DNA from 4 places in the Mesorhizobium sp. KR1-2 genome. Region 1 is predicted to be linked to each of the others. Evidence: riboswitches for the same ligand, from Rfam matches in the RefSeq annotation. Region 1 holds a riboswitch; each other region holds the start of a gene.
What was found. A riboswitch is a leader RNA that binds a small molecule or an ion and turns the genes downstream of it on or off. The one in region 1 is predicted to bind cobalamin.
Positions count from the first base shown of each region.

Region 1 (3,567 bases):
GGCGGTAAGCTCGGTCTGTTCGGGGCCGAGGGGCATCAGCCGCACGGTGCGCACATAATCGACATGGCCGACTATGAACATGGACGGCAGGTGCATTGCATAGGTCTGGCCGGCGGCGCGCTCGGCCTCCGTCAGTGAACCGAAAACCGGGCCGTGAACGCGACCGTCCTCCGACCAGGTTTCGGCGCCCGCCCGAAGTCCGCCCGCAAATTCGGGGGCGTCGTTGTCGGCATGCAGCGCCCAGTCGGGATCGTCATGGCGCGCCATCAGCCCGCGGCCGTAGATCGGAACGAGGTGGGACAGGTTCTTGTGCACGCCCGGACAGTGCAGGCACTCGTTGAAGTTTTCCCAGAAAACCTTCCAATTGCAGTTCAGCACTTTGCGCAGGACATGGCCGGTGGCGAGTTCTTCCAAGGGCCAGTTGGTAAGGTCGCCGGAGCCGGGATCGAAACTTTCCGCGGCGGAACCGGCGGCATCCTCGGTGAGATTGACGAAGACGAAGCCGCGCCAGAGCGAAATCGCGACCGGATAGAGCGGGTAATCGGCCTTGTCGAAGCCAGCCGGAAGCGTCTTGGAGGGGATGCGCACCAATTCGCCGCGCAAGGAATAGGACCAGGCGTGGTAGGGACAGGTCAGCAGCCTGCTCTTCAGGCGGCCCTCGTTTTCGCGGCACAACTGTGAGCCGCGGTGCCGGCAGGTGTTGTGGAAGGCACGCAAGATTCCGCTTTCGTCGCGTATGACGAGGACCTGCTGAGTGCCGATCGTGAAGACCCGATAGGCTTGAGGCTGGGCGATGTCGGCCTCGCGGCAGAGCATCATCCAGTTGCGATACCAAATCGCTTCAAGATCTCGCCGATATTCCGCTTCGTCCCAATAGGAGCGGGCCGGCAGCGTCGTCTCGGCGGACCGCAGCCCATTGTAGGGATCGCTGTGTTCGATGTCGGCTCGCATAGCGCTACTCCCGGTCGACCGCACAAAACGGACACTGGCAAACGTCGATTGTCAATCATCATGCAAATGGCGGCGATTTGGCCGCTGGCAAGGACTTGTGCATTTGCGACCTCGATGGCCGCCAAAAGGGCGGGAATATGGTTTGCCGGGCGTGACGATTCTCCGTATAGTCGCGGCCGTCGTCGGTTCCGGACGGAACAAGAGGGAATGCGGTGCGGGCATTTTTTGTGCCCAAAGCCGCGGCTGCCCCCGCAACTGTATGCGGAGAGCCCTCCCCAAATGCCACTGAGGGTTACCTCGGGAAGGCGGGGAAGGGTGCAGACCCGCAAGCCAGGAGACCTGCCGGCGACGAAGACAACGCTAGATGCCCTCGGGTGGAGGGTGAAAGGACTTTAAAATGAACACGATTTCTTCGACGCTCGGCGCTTCTGCAAGCTCTTCCTCGCGCGCCACGCAGCTCGCGCTTTCCGCGCTGCTCGGCCTGTTCGTGATCGGCTTCGTCGGCTTCTCGCACATGGAAGTCGTCCACAACGCCGCCCACGACTACCGCCACTCGCTCGCGTTCCCCTGCCATTAAAAGGGGCTTCCAATGACTGTGTTTCGCAACGTCGTGTTCATCGCGGCGATCGCTGGGCTATTGTCCGGCATGGTCATGGCTGGGATGCAAACCTTCGCGACGGTTCCGCTGATTCTTCAGGCTGAGGTCTATGAAGAGGCTGCTGGCGGGCACGACCATGGTTCGGCACACAATATGCCAGGCATGGAGATGAGTGCCTCGGCGACCGCAGAAGCCGCTGCGCCCGCCGAGGAGGAAGAAGCCTGGGCGCCGGCTGACGGCCTCGAGCGCTTCAGCTTCACCGCGCTTGCCAATATCGTCACCGGCATCGGCTTCGCGCTGGTTCTGGTAGCCGTGTCCGAAATGGCGGGCGGCATTGCGGGCTGGCGTCAGGGCGTTTTCTGGGGCTTTGCGGGCTTTGCCGTGTTCACGCTGGCGCCGGGCCTCGGCCTGCCGCCGGAATTGCCGGCCATGCCAGCCGCCGACCTTGCCGCCCGCCAGGTCTGGTGGATCGGCACGGCCGTCGCCACGGCTGCTGGTCTTGGCCTGATCGCCTCCCGCAACTCGCTGGCCTTCTCGCTGCTCGGCGTGGCGCTGATCGTGGCACCGCACGTCATCGGTGCGCCGCAGCCGGCAAGCCACGAAACGCCCATTCCGGAAAGCCTGCACCACCAGTTCGTGGTCGCAGTCAACGTCACCAACCTGATTTTCTGGGTGGTGCTCGGGGCGCTGGTCGGCATCGTGCGTGGCCGCTTCACCGGAACGGCAAAAAGCCTGCGCGACAGCTTTGCCTGACGCCAGCACATTGACGCTGCTGCTCGGCGGCGCGCGCTCCGGCAAGAGCGCGCATGCCGAGCAGCTGGCGACCGGCTTTCCGGCGCCGTGGACCTACATCGCCACTGCCCAGGCCTATGACGACGAGATGGTGGAGCGCATCGCGCTGCACCGCGCCCGCCGCGTCGAGGGCTGGGAAACGCTCGACGCCCCGCTCGATCTCGTTGGCGCAATCGAGAGCGTGCCCGACGGCCGCCCGCTGCTTGTCGACTGCCTGACGCTATGGCTCTCCAATCATCTCCTGGCCGAACACGATCTCGAGCGTGAAAGCGAGCGTCTCGCCGAGGTGCTGGGCAAGCCGCGCGGACCATGGTTCGTCGTGGCCAATGAGGTCGGCCTCGGTATCGTGCCCGACAATGCGCTTGCCAGAAGATTTCGCGACGCCGCCGGCCGGCTCAACCAGAAGATTGCGGCCCGCGCTGACCGTGTGCTGTTCATGGTCGCGGGCCTGCCCATGCAGGTGAAATGACATGAAGGAAATCGACGACAGCGAAGCCGAACGCCACAAGGCCAAGATGGCCAAGCGCAAGGCGGTGCAGGATGCCGAAGTGGCCGGCAAGACCATCGAGCAGAAGGGCTTGCTGATCGTCAACACTGGCCCGGGCAAGGGCAAGACCACCGCCGCCTTCGGCCTTGCGCTGCGCATGATCGGCTACGGCCGCCGCGTCGGCGTCGTGCAGTTCGTCAAGGGCGCATGGCACACCGGCGAGAAGGACGCCTTTGCCGCCTTTGGCGACCGGGTGGTCTGGCACACAATGGGCGAGGGCTTTACCTGGGAAACGCAGGACATCAAGCGCGACATCGCCGCCGCCGAGGCCGCATGGGCCAAGGCGGTGGAACTCATCAACGATCCGACCATCGATCTCGTCGTGCTCGATGAACTCAACATCGCGCTGCGCTACGACTATCTCGACCTCGACATGGTCGTTTCGACCCTGAAGAATCGGCGCGAGGGGCTGCATGTGGTCGTCACCGGCCGCAACGCCAAGCCGGCGCTGATCGAGGCAGCCGATCTTGTCACCGAGATGGGCTCGGTGAAGCACCATTTTTCGGCCGGCGTGAAGGCGCAGCAGGGGATCGAGTTCTGAGACCTGCCGGTCAGGCTATCGCAACGATGGCCGCGAGCAATCCGAATCCCGCAATCATGATCAGGTCGGCGGTCCAATAAAGCCTTAGCGCGCGCCTGATGTCGGCGCTGGTTGCCTCGCGCCGGCCGTCGCCCATCG
Region 1 is NZ_JBDZDS010000002.1:347,497-351,063, reverse strand. It holds gene ABLE85_RS05895 (aromatic ring-hydroxylating dioxygenase subunit alpha) at 1-951, opposite strand, end outside; cobalamin riboswitch at 1,118-1,313, shown strand; gene ABLE85_RS05890 (CbtB-domain containing protein) at 1,349-1,528, shown strand; gene ABLE85_RS05885 (CbtA family protein) at 1,541-2,302, shown strand; gene cobU (bifunctional adenosylcobinamide kinase/adenosylcobinamide-phosphate guanylyltransferase) at 2,295-2,810, shown strand; gene cobO (cob(I)yrinic acid a,c-diamide adenosyltransferase) at 2,812-3,429, shown strand; gene cbiB (adenosylcobinamide-phosphate synthase CbiB) at 3,440-3,567, opposite strand, start outside.

Region 2 (3,567 bases), on a different contig from region 1:
GACGTGATGCACCACCTGGCGATCGTCTTTGGCGACATCCGCGACGGCGAGGAAGTGCCCGTCCGGTTGCATTCGGAGAACGTGGTGGCCGACGTGTTCGGCACTGGTCACGACCTCCAGTCGATCATGAAATCCATGGGCGAGTGCAAGCGCGGCGTCATCGTCTATCTGCGCGAGGGTTCGGTGGGCGTTGCCCACCAGGACCGCAACCGCCCGCTGCACAACGAGGCGGAAGCCCACGCCGAAGCCCGCAAGCGCGAGAGCGAGTGGCGCGAGATCGGCCTCGGCGCGCAGATACTGCGCGACCTCGGCATCTCCTCGATCAACCTGATCGCCTCGCGCGAGCGCCACTATGTCGGCCTCGAAGGTTTCGGCATCAAGATCGCCAAAACTGAAATTCTCTAGCGAGAAACGTCGCTGCCGCGCGGCAGACGCTTGACAATATTTCCCCTCAGGACATGCTAAATTTGCCTGTCTTGGGGGGATTATTGCATGTGGGACTTCGATATCGGCAAGACGCTGTCGATGATGATGAAGACATGGCCCTTCATCGTCTTTCGCATGATCGTGTTTTTTGCAATCACCGCGGCATATGTGCTTGCGACAGGCGCCGGAGCTGGCGTCGGTTATGGCGCAGGCCACATCTTCGGCGGCGAGGACGGTCCCGCCACCTTGTCGATCTGGGGCGGCATTATCAGCTTCGGCCTGGTGTCGCTGATCGTCTACTGGATCCGCGAATACATCCTGTACATCGTCAAGGCAGGCCACATCGCCGTCATGGTTCGGCTACTGGACGGGCACGGAGTGCCCAGCGGCCAGGGGCAGATCTCCTATGCGCGGGAGGTTGTGACCACGCGCTTTGCGGAAGCCAATATTCTCTTCGTGCTCGACCAACTGGTGAAGGGCGCCATCGCCGCGATCACCGGCCTGATCGGTGGCATCGCGGCCTTCCTCCCCATTCCCGGGCTCGACGGGCTGGTGAAGTTCGTCAACGCGGTCATTCGCCTGTCGCTGACCTATGTCGACGAGATCATCCTCGCCTACAACATTCGCCTCGACAGCCACAGCCCCTACGAGACCGCGCGCCAGGGCGTCGTCCTCTACGCGCAGAACGCCGGCACCATGGTCAAGAACGCCGTGTGGCTTGCGATCGTCATGTGGGGCCTGACCTTCGTCATCTTCCTGATGATGCTGACGCCGGCGGCAGCCATCCTCTACATGATGCCGGGGCAACTGGCGGGCTGGGCCTTCGTGCTGGCGATCGTGTTCGCCTGGGCCATCAAGGCGGCGCTGATCGAGCCCTTCGCCATCGCCTCGCTGATGCAGGTCTATTTCAAGACTATCGAAGGGCAGGTGCCCAATCCGGACTGGGATCGCCGGCTGGCCGAGGCATCGGGCAAGTTCCGCGAGCTGAAGGACAAGGCGCTGGGCTCGGCTGGCGGGGCGGCATGGCAGCCGGCCAAGCAGGCTCGCTAAGCATGCTCAGGGTCGCCAGGACAGGGATTCACTGGCTACGGTTTCCTTGAGTAAGGTTTCTCCGGCGCCACCGAAGGCCTCGCTCATGATGAGCTCGGGCAGGGGCAGGCGATTGCCCCAGCCGCTTGCTTCGAGATCCGGCTTCGGCGCGAACTGCGAGACACGGCCGACGCACAGATAGGCGATCGGCGCGACATGCTCGGGAATGCCGAGAAGCTCCTTCAGCGCCTGTTCGTCAAGAATGCTGACCCAGCCTATCCCCACGCCCTCGGCGCGCGCGGCGAGCCAGAGGTTCTGCACCGCGCAAACGGTGCTGTAGAGGTCCATCTGCGGGTTGTGCCAGCGGCCGAGCGGCGAGTTTTCCGAGCGCCGGCGGTCGCAGGTGATGCAGAGGTTCAGCGCGCTTTCGCAAATGCCTTCGAGCTTCAGCTTGCGGTAGAGCGCCTGCCGCTCGGCGGCGATGGCGTGCAGTTCCTGCTCGCGGGCGGTGAGGAACAGGTCGCGCACCCGCTCGCGTCGCTCCATGTCCCTGATGACGATGAAGTTCCATGGCTGCATGAAGCCGACTGACGGCGCGTGATGGGCGGCCAGCAGGAGACGCGCCAGAACGGCGTCGTCCAGCGGCTCGGGCGCAAAATGGCTGCGCACGTCGCGGCGCGTAAAGATGGCGCGGTAGACCGCCTCGCGCGCGGCGTCTTCGAAGGCGTTTTCGGGCATAGGATGGCTGCTTGCCGGCATCGCGTTTCCCCTTGCGAACAGGCTCGGCATCGTTCCGCCTGACCATGCGGACGACTATTTCTGCCTGGCCGGTCTTCTGGCTCGGGTTCGTCCCGCCATCGGCGCCTTCCCGTTCCGCAGAACAGTGGCATCTACCGATGCGGTCCCCCTTACAGCGTTGGGCACGCCGCGGATTTGCACCGCGTTCCCGATTCTCCCGCCTTAGAGCGCGATGGCTTCTCCTTGAAACGCCATCTTGCTCCCAGTTTCTGGAGCATGATCTTGTCCGAAAAGTCTGTAACTTTTCGGGATCATGCTCTAAGGCGGGCACCTTGCAGCGCGGCGACACTATCGCGAAATGGCTGGCGGTCCATCCTCGCCATGCGACATGGACTTTGGAGAAAGAACGATTTTCCCCAGGCTTCGGCAGGTAGTGCGTGGCGACGCGCGCCATTGCTGATAAGCTGCCCGGCATGACCACGCGCCTTTATTCGCATCCTATCTATCTCGAGCACCTGACGCCGCCGGGGCACCCGGAGCGCCCGGACCGGCTGCGCGCGATCGCGCGCGTGCTGGAGGACGAGGCCTTTTCGGACCTCGTGCGCGTCGAGGCGCCGGAGGGCGACGAGGCGACGATCCTTTTCGCCCATCCCGAGAGCTTCGTGGACAGGATTCGCGCGGCGATCCCCGAGGAGGGGCTCGTGGGCATCGACCCAGACACCACGGTCAGCCCCAAGAGCTGGCAGGCGGCGCTGACGGCGATCGGCGCGGCCAATGCCGCGGTGGACGACGTGTTCACCGGCAAGGCCGACAATGTCTTCGTGGCGGCGCGCCCGCCAGGCCACCATGCCGAGAAGACGACGGCGATGGGTTTTTGCCTGTTCAACAATGCCGCGATCGCGGCCCGCTACGCGCAGCGCAAATTTGGTGCCGAGCGTGTTGCCATCGTCGACTGGGACGTGCACCACGGCAACGGCACGCAGGACATCTTCTGGAGTGATCCGAGCGTGCTGTTCTGCTCCACGCACCAGATGCCGCTCTATCCGGGCACGGGAGCCAAGGACGAGACCGGCGCGGGCAACATCGTCAACGCGCCGCTGTCGCCGGAGAGCGGCGGCGACTTGTTCCGCGAAGCGTTCCGCGCACGCGTGCTTCCGGCGCTCGATGCCTTCGGCCCGGACCTGGTCATCATCTCGGCCGGTTTCGACGCGCACCATCGCGACCCGCTGGCACAGATCAATCTGACCGAAGAGGACTTCGACTGGGCGACAGGCCAGCTCATGGACCGCGCGGCGCGCCATGCGAACAATCGCATCGTGAGCCTGCTCGAGGGCGGCTATGACCTGCAGGGCCTGTCTTTCTCGGTCGCGGCGC
Region 2 is NZ_JBDZDS010000001.1:448,239-451,805, forward strand. It holds gene ribB (3,4-dihydroxy-2-butanone-4-phosphate synthase) at 1-405, shown strand, start outside; gene ABLE85_RS02165 (hypothetical protein) at 493-1,476, shown strand; gene bluB (5,6-dimethylbenzimidazole synthase) at 1,483-2,214, opposite strand; cobalamin riboswitch at 2,263-2,443, opposite strand; gene ABLE85_RS02175 (histone deacetylase family protein) at 2,667-3,567, shown strand, end outside.
Region 2: it holds a riboswitch for cobalamin, as region 1 does, so the genes downstream of both, bluB (5,6-dimethylbenzimidazole synthase) here and ABLE85_RS05890 (CbtB-domain containing protein) in region 1, are expected to answer to the same signal.

Region 3 (3,567 bases), on a different contig from region 1:
CATCGGCGTGATACCCGACCCCGCCGAGATGAACAGGTACTTAGCCGCCGGGTGGTTGTGCAGCGAAAAGTCGCCGGCCGGGCCATAGGCCTTCACATGCATGCCCGGCCGCAGGTGATCGAACATCCAGCGCGTGCCGACGCTGTCGGCCTGCGCCTTGACGGTGACCGCGATTGAAAAGGGCCGCGAGGGGCTGGACGACAGCGTATAGGTGCGTAGCACGGGCTCCGCGCCCACCGGCAGCTCCAGCGTGACGAACTGGCCCGGCTGGTAGCGGAACCAGGTCTGGTTGTCGGAGCGGAAGGTGAAGGTCTTCACCTGCGGCGCCTCGTCCGCCACGCCGATGCATTCCAGCACCTGCAGCTTGTCGTTCCATGGCAGCATCTGGTCGAGATGCTTATAGAGGCTGATGGAGGTCATGGCGTTCATCCCGCCCTCCCGCCTCAGGCGACGCTGCGCAGCGAGGGCTTTTCGCCCTCGGCAAGGCGCGGCTCGATGAAGCCGCAATACCAGTCGACGAACTGGATCACGCCGCCTTCATGCACCTCCGAATAGGGTCCGGGCTCGTAGGCCGGCGACTTGATGCCGAAGGCGTTCTCCTCGACGATCCGCCGGTCCTGGTCGTTGGTCTCGGTCCAGACATGAGTGAGTTCGGCAAGATCGTAGTCGACGCCTTCCACCGCATCCTTGTGCACCAGCCACTTCGTCGTCACCGCCGTTTCAGTGGCACTGATGGGCAGCACGCGGAAGGTAACCGCGTGGTCGCCCAGCACGTGGTTCCACGTCGTCGGGTAGTGATAGAGCAGCAGCGAGCCGATACGGTCGGCCGAGACGCTGTCGGACAGGTTGCGCTGCACTGCGCGCTTGCCGGTCATGGTGTAGCTGACGGCATCGCGCAGCAGCGGCGTGCGCGTGGCGCGGTACTGGCCGGCGGCATCGATGCGGAATTTGCTCGGCAGACCGGCCGCCTCGCATTTCTGCCAGTGCGCCACCATCTCCGGGTCGCTGTCGGCGCCATTGACGCCGGTCACGTTCGGCGCCTCGGGGAAGGTCTTGCACAGTTCGGGATGGTTGCCGGCGCAGTGGTAGCACTCGCGGTTGTTTTCCCACACCAGCTTCCAGTTGCCCTTTTCGATGATGGTAGTTTCGTGGGCGACCTTGGCGTCGCGCAACCGGTGCGGCAGGAGGTAGGGTTCGACCATAACCCGCATCGGCGCAAAGTCGGCCGGCTCGTCGGCCAGACAGATGAAGACGTAGCCGCCCACGCTTTCGCAGGCGACGGGCTTGAGGCCAAAGCCGCTGGCGTCGAAATCCGGCCCCATCTGGCGGGCGAACAGCAGGCGGCCGTCAAGCTCGTAGGTCCACTGGTGATAGGGGCAGACGAGCTTCGCCGCCGTGCCCTTGTGAGCGGTGCACACGCGGCTGCCGCGATGGCGGCAGGAGTTGTGGAAGGCGCGGATGTCACCGTTCTGGTCGCGAACGACCACCACCGGGAAATCGCCGATCTGGACGGTCATGTAGCTGCCGGTCTTGGGCAGCTCGCAGTCGTGGCCGACAAACAGCCAGTCGCGATACCAGATCAGCTCCATGTCGAGTTTGAAATAGTCGGGGTCGATGTAGAAGGGCTGCTCAAGGCTGAAGCCGTCACGGCGGCTGCGGATCTGCCTCAGCATTTCGGTGCGTGTATCCATGTCCTGTCCTCGCTTTGCTGGCGCACAAGGACTGAACTGGTGGTGATTTCAGGGGAGGAAGATTGCGCTCACAGCCAGGCAAGGCTGCCGACGCGCAACGCTCCGCCACTTGACCGCCCACCGCGATCAGTCGGGTTCAAACGACATCAGGCTGGTTTCCGGGCTGAGGAGTTGGTCCTGCAGGACCGTCACGGACACCTTCCCAGGCATTTCGCCCAGTGGTCTCCCGCCATGACACACTCCACCACCGTTGCGGGGGCAGCGCCGGATTCTAACCGGCTTCCCAATTCTCCGGACCCGTTTCCGGGGCCGGCACCTGAAGTATCCCGATTAGAGCATCGGACAGCGGGGGGTGGCGCACGCGAATGCGACATGTCCCAAACGCAAAGACGACAGTGCAAAAGATGTGATCGCGACGAAGCGATGGCGTGTGCCGCGCCAAGCGGCAGCGCAACACACGAGCGCGCGGCCAGGTCCGGCCGCGCTTCGGAGTGTCGAGAAAATGTTTGGAAAAGTGGGCGACCGGCGGCTGACGCACGCGTGATCTCGCTGACCGTGCTCGGCATTCTCAGCCGCGACCTGTGGCGCTGGAACCGCTCGCGGCGCCGCGAGGCGCTGGCGTGGCCGCGCCCTTCGCCTGAACACCCGAAAGACTATTCCTCAGAACTGATTGGCCATGCTGGGCCGCATGCAATCCCGCAGCCTTCGCACCTCCCAAAAAGAATGAACCCGGCAAGAATTCCTTCTTGCCGGGTTCTTTGTTGGTGGCTTGGGATCAGGCCTTGACCTGAGCCAGCGCCGCGTCGAGCGACGTGCGGAGCGCGGCGACGATGTCGTCGACCTGCGCCTTGGTGATGATGAGCGGCGGGCAGAAGGCGATCGAGTCGCCCATGGCGCGGGAGATCACGCCGTTCTGCTGCAGCTGGCCGTTGACCAGCGCGCCCAGCGCACCGACCTGGCCCCACGGCGCCTTGGTCGCCTTGTCGGCCACCGTCTCGATCGCCGCGATGAGACCGACGCCGCGCACTTCGCCGACCAGCTCGTGCGAAGCCAGCTCGCGCAGGCGCTGCTGCATGTAGGCGCCGACCTCGCGAGCGTTATCGACCAGGTTGCGCTCCTCGATCAGGCGGATGTTTTCCAGCGCGACCGCAGCCGCGACCGGATGACCGCCGGCGGTGAAGCCGTGACCGAAGGTGCCGATGCGGTTGCTTTCGTCGGCGATCGGCTCGAACACGCGATCGTTGATCATCAGCGCCGAGATCGGCAGGTAGGACGAGGACAGCTGCTTCGACATGACCATGATGTCGGGCCGCATGCCCATGGTCTGCGAGCCGAACATCTCGCCGGTGCGGCCGAAGCCGCAGATGACCTCGTCGGCCACCAGCAGGATGTCGTACTTGGCCAGCACCGCCTGGATCTTCTCCCAGTAACCGGCCGGCGGCACAACGACGCCGCCCGCGCCCATCACCGGCTCGCCGATGAAGGCGGCAACGGTTTCCGGGCCCTCGGCCAGGATCAGCTTCTCCAGGTCGTCGGCAAGCCGCGTCGTGAACTGGTCCTCGCTCTCGCCCGGCAGCGCCTCGCGCCAGTAGTGCGGGCAGGAGGTGTGCAGGACATTGGCGATCGGCAGGTCGAAGGAGATCTGGTTGTTCGGCAGGCCGGTGAGGCTGGCCGAGGCGATGGTGACGCCGTGATAGCCGCGCTTGCGGCTGATGATCTTCTTGCGCTGCGGCTGGCCGAGCGCATTGGAGCGATACCAGATCATCTTCATGGCCGTGTCGTTGGCCTCGGACCCGGAGTTGGTGAAGAAGGCCTTGCTCATCGGCACGGGGGCCATCGTCACCAGCTTTTCAGCCAGGTCGATGACGACCGAATG
Region 3 is NZ_JBDZDS010000008.1:108,676-112,242, reverse strand. It holds gene ABLE85_RS16685 (hybrid-cluster NAD(P)-dependent oxidoreductase) at 1-420, opposite strand, end outside; gene ABLE85_RS16680 (aromatic ring-hydroxylating dioxygenase subunit alpha) at 444-1,691, opposite strand; cobalamin riboswitch at 1,823-2,026, opposite strand; gene ABLE85_RS16675 (aspartate aminotransferase family protein) at 2,467-3,567, opposite strand, start outside.
Region 3: it holds a riboswitch for cobalamin, as region 1 does, so the genes downstream of both, ABLE85_RS16680 (aromatic ring-hydroxylating dioxygenase subunit alpha) here and ABLE85_RS05890 (CbtB-domain containing protein) in region 1, are expected to answer to the same signal.

Region 4 (3,567 bases), on a different contig from region 1:
GCGCCTTGGCGACAATCCTGTCGTCTTTCGCGGACCAGGGCTGCAGCGGTGTCAGCCAGGGGGTGCGGCCAAGTTCCACGGCATCGCGCACGGTGATGGCTTCGGAGGTTTCGGTCTGCTGCTCCAGAAAGGCGATCAGCCGGGCCGCTTCCCGCCTTGGCATGTCGGCAAGCGCGCGTCCCCTCACGCGCACTTCGCCGGAAGATGGCGCGCGGATGCCGGCCAAGAGCTTGAGCAGTGTCGATTTTCCCGATCCGTTCGGCCCGACCAGCCCAAGGGTTTCGCCCTCTTTTACGGTGAGGTCGACGTTCGACAGGATGGGCGCGCCGCGGGCGATCGAGCCGAGATTTGTGGCTTCCAGGATCATCGGGCGCGCCGTCCGCGGATGAGGATCGCGGCAAAGGCCGGTGCGCCCACCAGGGCGGTGATGACACCGATGGGCAGGACCTGGCCCTTGATGATCGTTCTGGAGAGCACGTCGGCGGCGATGAGGAAGGCCGCGCCGATGAGCGCCGTGGCGGGGCCGAGCCGGCCGTGCCGAACGCCGACCAGGAAGCGCGCCGCATGGGGAATGACGAGGCCGACGAAGCCGATCGAGCCGACGATGCTGACCATCACCGCCGTCACCAGGGCGGTGATGCCGATCAGCGTGACCTGGACGGTCCGCACTGGCACGCCGAGCGAGGCGGCCGATTCCGATCCGAAGGCGAAGGCGTCGAGCGCGCGGGCATACCAGATGCAAGCGAGGAGCCCGAGAAGGGCGACCGGCACCGCCAGCCAGACATCGGGCCAGCGCGCGCCGCTCAAATTGCCGAGCAGCCAGAACATGATGCCTCTTGCCTGCTCGGCATTGGCGGACTTGGTGATGATGAAGGAGGTCAGCGCGTTGAAGAGCTGTGAGCCGGCAATGCCTGCGAGCACGATCTGGCCGGTGCCGTGAAGCGTCACGCCGCCGCCCGCGGCCCGGGCCAGGACCGCCACCAGCAGGAAGGCCGCGACGGCACCGGCAAAGGCGCCGAGCGACATGGAGATCGCGCCGGCGCCAAGGCCAGCGACGGTCACCATCACCGCGCCGGTTGAAGCTCCAGCCGAGATGCCGAGCAGATACGGGTCGGCCAGGGCGTTCCGCAGCAGCGACTGCAGCACCATGCCGGAGATCGCCAGTCCCGAGCCACAGCAGGCGGCAACGATGGCGCGCGGCAGGCGGTAGTTCCAGATGATCCCCATCTCGATGGGATCGAGCACATAGGCCGTGCCAAAAATCTTGTTGGCCAGCGTCTGCAGCACCACACCGACGGTGATGGGGGTCTCGCCGATGCATGTGCCGGCAAGGATCGCGGCCGCGAGCGCAAGGAAACCCAATATCCCCCGGCCGAGCCGGGAGATCTGCGCTTGTCGGACAAAAGCCAGGCTCACTTCGCCAGTCCGAATTTCTCGAGTGAGTCGGCGAGGGCCTCGATGCCGGAGACCGTGCGGATGGTCGCGTCCATCGCGTGGGCGTCCATGACGACGATGCGGTTGTTCTTGACCGCATCCATCTGGCTGGCGACCGGATCGGTCTTCAGGAATTCGAGCTTCTTCTCGTAGTCGTCGGCCGGGAAGCGCCGGCGATCCATCCTGGCGATGACGATGATCGTCGGATTGGCCTTGGCGATGGTTTCCCAGCCGACCACCGGCCACTCTTCGTCCGACCCGGCGATGTTCCTGATGCCGAGCTTGTCCATCATGTAGGCCGGCGCCCCCTTGCGCCCTGCGACATAGGGATCGATGTCCATCTCCGCGCTGGAGAACCAGAACACGGCCGATACATCCTTGAGGTTGAGCGCCTTGGCGCGCTCGACCGCGGCGGCTTCGCGCTTGGTCAGGTCGGCGACGAGTTCCTCACCCTTGTCCTGCATGTCGAAAATGGTGGCCAGCTCCCGCACGCCCTGATGGATCGCCGCGGTCGAAAACAACTCGCTGCGGGTGCCGTCAACGCCTATCGTGTTATCTTTCGCGACGCAGTCCGTCGGCAGCACATAGGTGGGGATGCCGACATCGTGGAACTGCGTGCGGGTGGCGACAATGCCGCTCGGCCCGACATGCCATTCGAACTGCACGGCCACCAGGTCCGGACGCTTGGCGACCACGCTCTCGAAGCTCGGGTCGTTGTCGGCCAGCCGCTCGATCTTGTCGTTGATCGCCTTGAACTGCGGCAGCACTTCGGTGAACCAGACCGAGGTGCCGGAGACCTTGTCGCCGAGGCCGAGAGAGTAAAGAACTTCGGTCGCCGCCTGGCCGACCGTGACAGCGCTTGCGGGCGCCTTGTCGAAGGCGATCTTCTCCCCGCAGTTTTCGAGGGTCAGCGGATATTTGGTGGGCTCGGCCGCAGCAGTGGCCGTAAGGAATGCAAGGCTGGCGGCAGCAAGTGCCAGGCGCGAAGCTGTCATGACGCGAAGATCTCCGATCTGTGGGTGGCCGGGATCGAAGGATTCGGGTCAGCACGACGATGATCGCTCACGCCCGAATGGGCATGACGCAACTGCAATCCACCTGTGGTGTACGACATCGACAAACCTCCCCGGACATCCCCGCCCGGCGCGTTGAGTTTACAGGTGTCGGTAGGTCTCCTGACTGACGGGTCATGGTCCTTCTCGGCCTTCCCGGGCAGATACCCAGTGGCATTTTTGAGAAGGTACTAACCGCCTACAGTTGCGGGGGCAGTTTCGTTTCGCGGGTCAAGCCGCGGCGAATTCCCTGTTATTCCCTTGCGGGAACCGACGCATGGTTCCTAGCGGATTGCTTCGCCCGCATCAAGTCACTGAAATGGCGTGGAAAATGGCGACCTTTTTCCTTGGTCTTCGCCCGATCGCGAAGGAAACCGTCGGAAATTCATTGCCTGACACTGATCTGGCCTTCGAGCCATTCGCGGCCCGACTGCCGCGACCAAAGGTCCCGCCCGATGGCTAGGGGGCAGGGAGCCATCACAAGGCATGCCGCAAGACAAAAAGGCGCGCAAGATAGCTGTGCACATCGACCGTGGCGCAGGTCACTTCGTGCAGCCTGTCAACTGGTTCTCTTTCGATTGGGAACACTCCCTTTTCCTTAACCTCTACATTTTTCACAACGCAGGTGCGGCCGGTTTTGTCTGTGAGCTTGGCGTCATAGGTGCCGGCCGGCGTGTCCTTGATGACCAATCTTTCGTCGTGGTCGACGGAGCCATCGGGATCGTTCTTCGTCTGGTTCTTTCCCCAATCCTCGGTCCCGGCGGGAGCCAAGTAGAATTCCGTGACGGTGTTTGCGGTCAGGTTCCAGAACTGCAACTTGTTGTTGGCCGCGTTTGCGACTCCTGGGATCACAAGCAGTGCGAAGGCAAAACTGAATGCGTGCATCGTTTTCCTGCCGCAATTTGTGTTGGGGAGCTGATACTACCACCTCCGTCCTCGTCTCTCGAACACCGCAATTGGAACAAGGCCAAGGGCGTTTGGTGCCGTCACGCGCGATTCCCAGGTGATGAGGATTCGGCGGCGGCACCGAGCGCGAGGCCCGGTCTCATCACCAGAAAAATTGGTCCGGCGGCCTCGCCCA
Region 4 is NZ_JBDZDS010000009.1:542-4,108, forward strand. It holds gene ABLE85_RS17380 (ABC transporter ATP-binding protein) at 1-367, opposite strand, end outside; gene ABLE85_RS17385 (iron ABC transporter permease) at 364-1,416, opposite strand; gene ABLE85_RS17390 (ABC transporter substrate-binding protein) at 1,413-2,429, opposite strand; cobalamin riboswitch at 2,582-2,776, opposite strand; gene ABLE85_RS17395 (hypothetical protein) at 2,964-3,371, opposite strand.
Region 4: it holds a riboswitch for cobalamin, as region 1 does, so the genes downstream of both, ABLE85_RS17390 (ABC transporter substrate-binding protein) here and ABLE85_RS05890 (CbtB-domain containing protein) in region 1, are expected to answer to the same signal.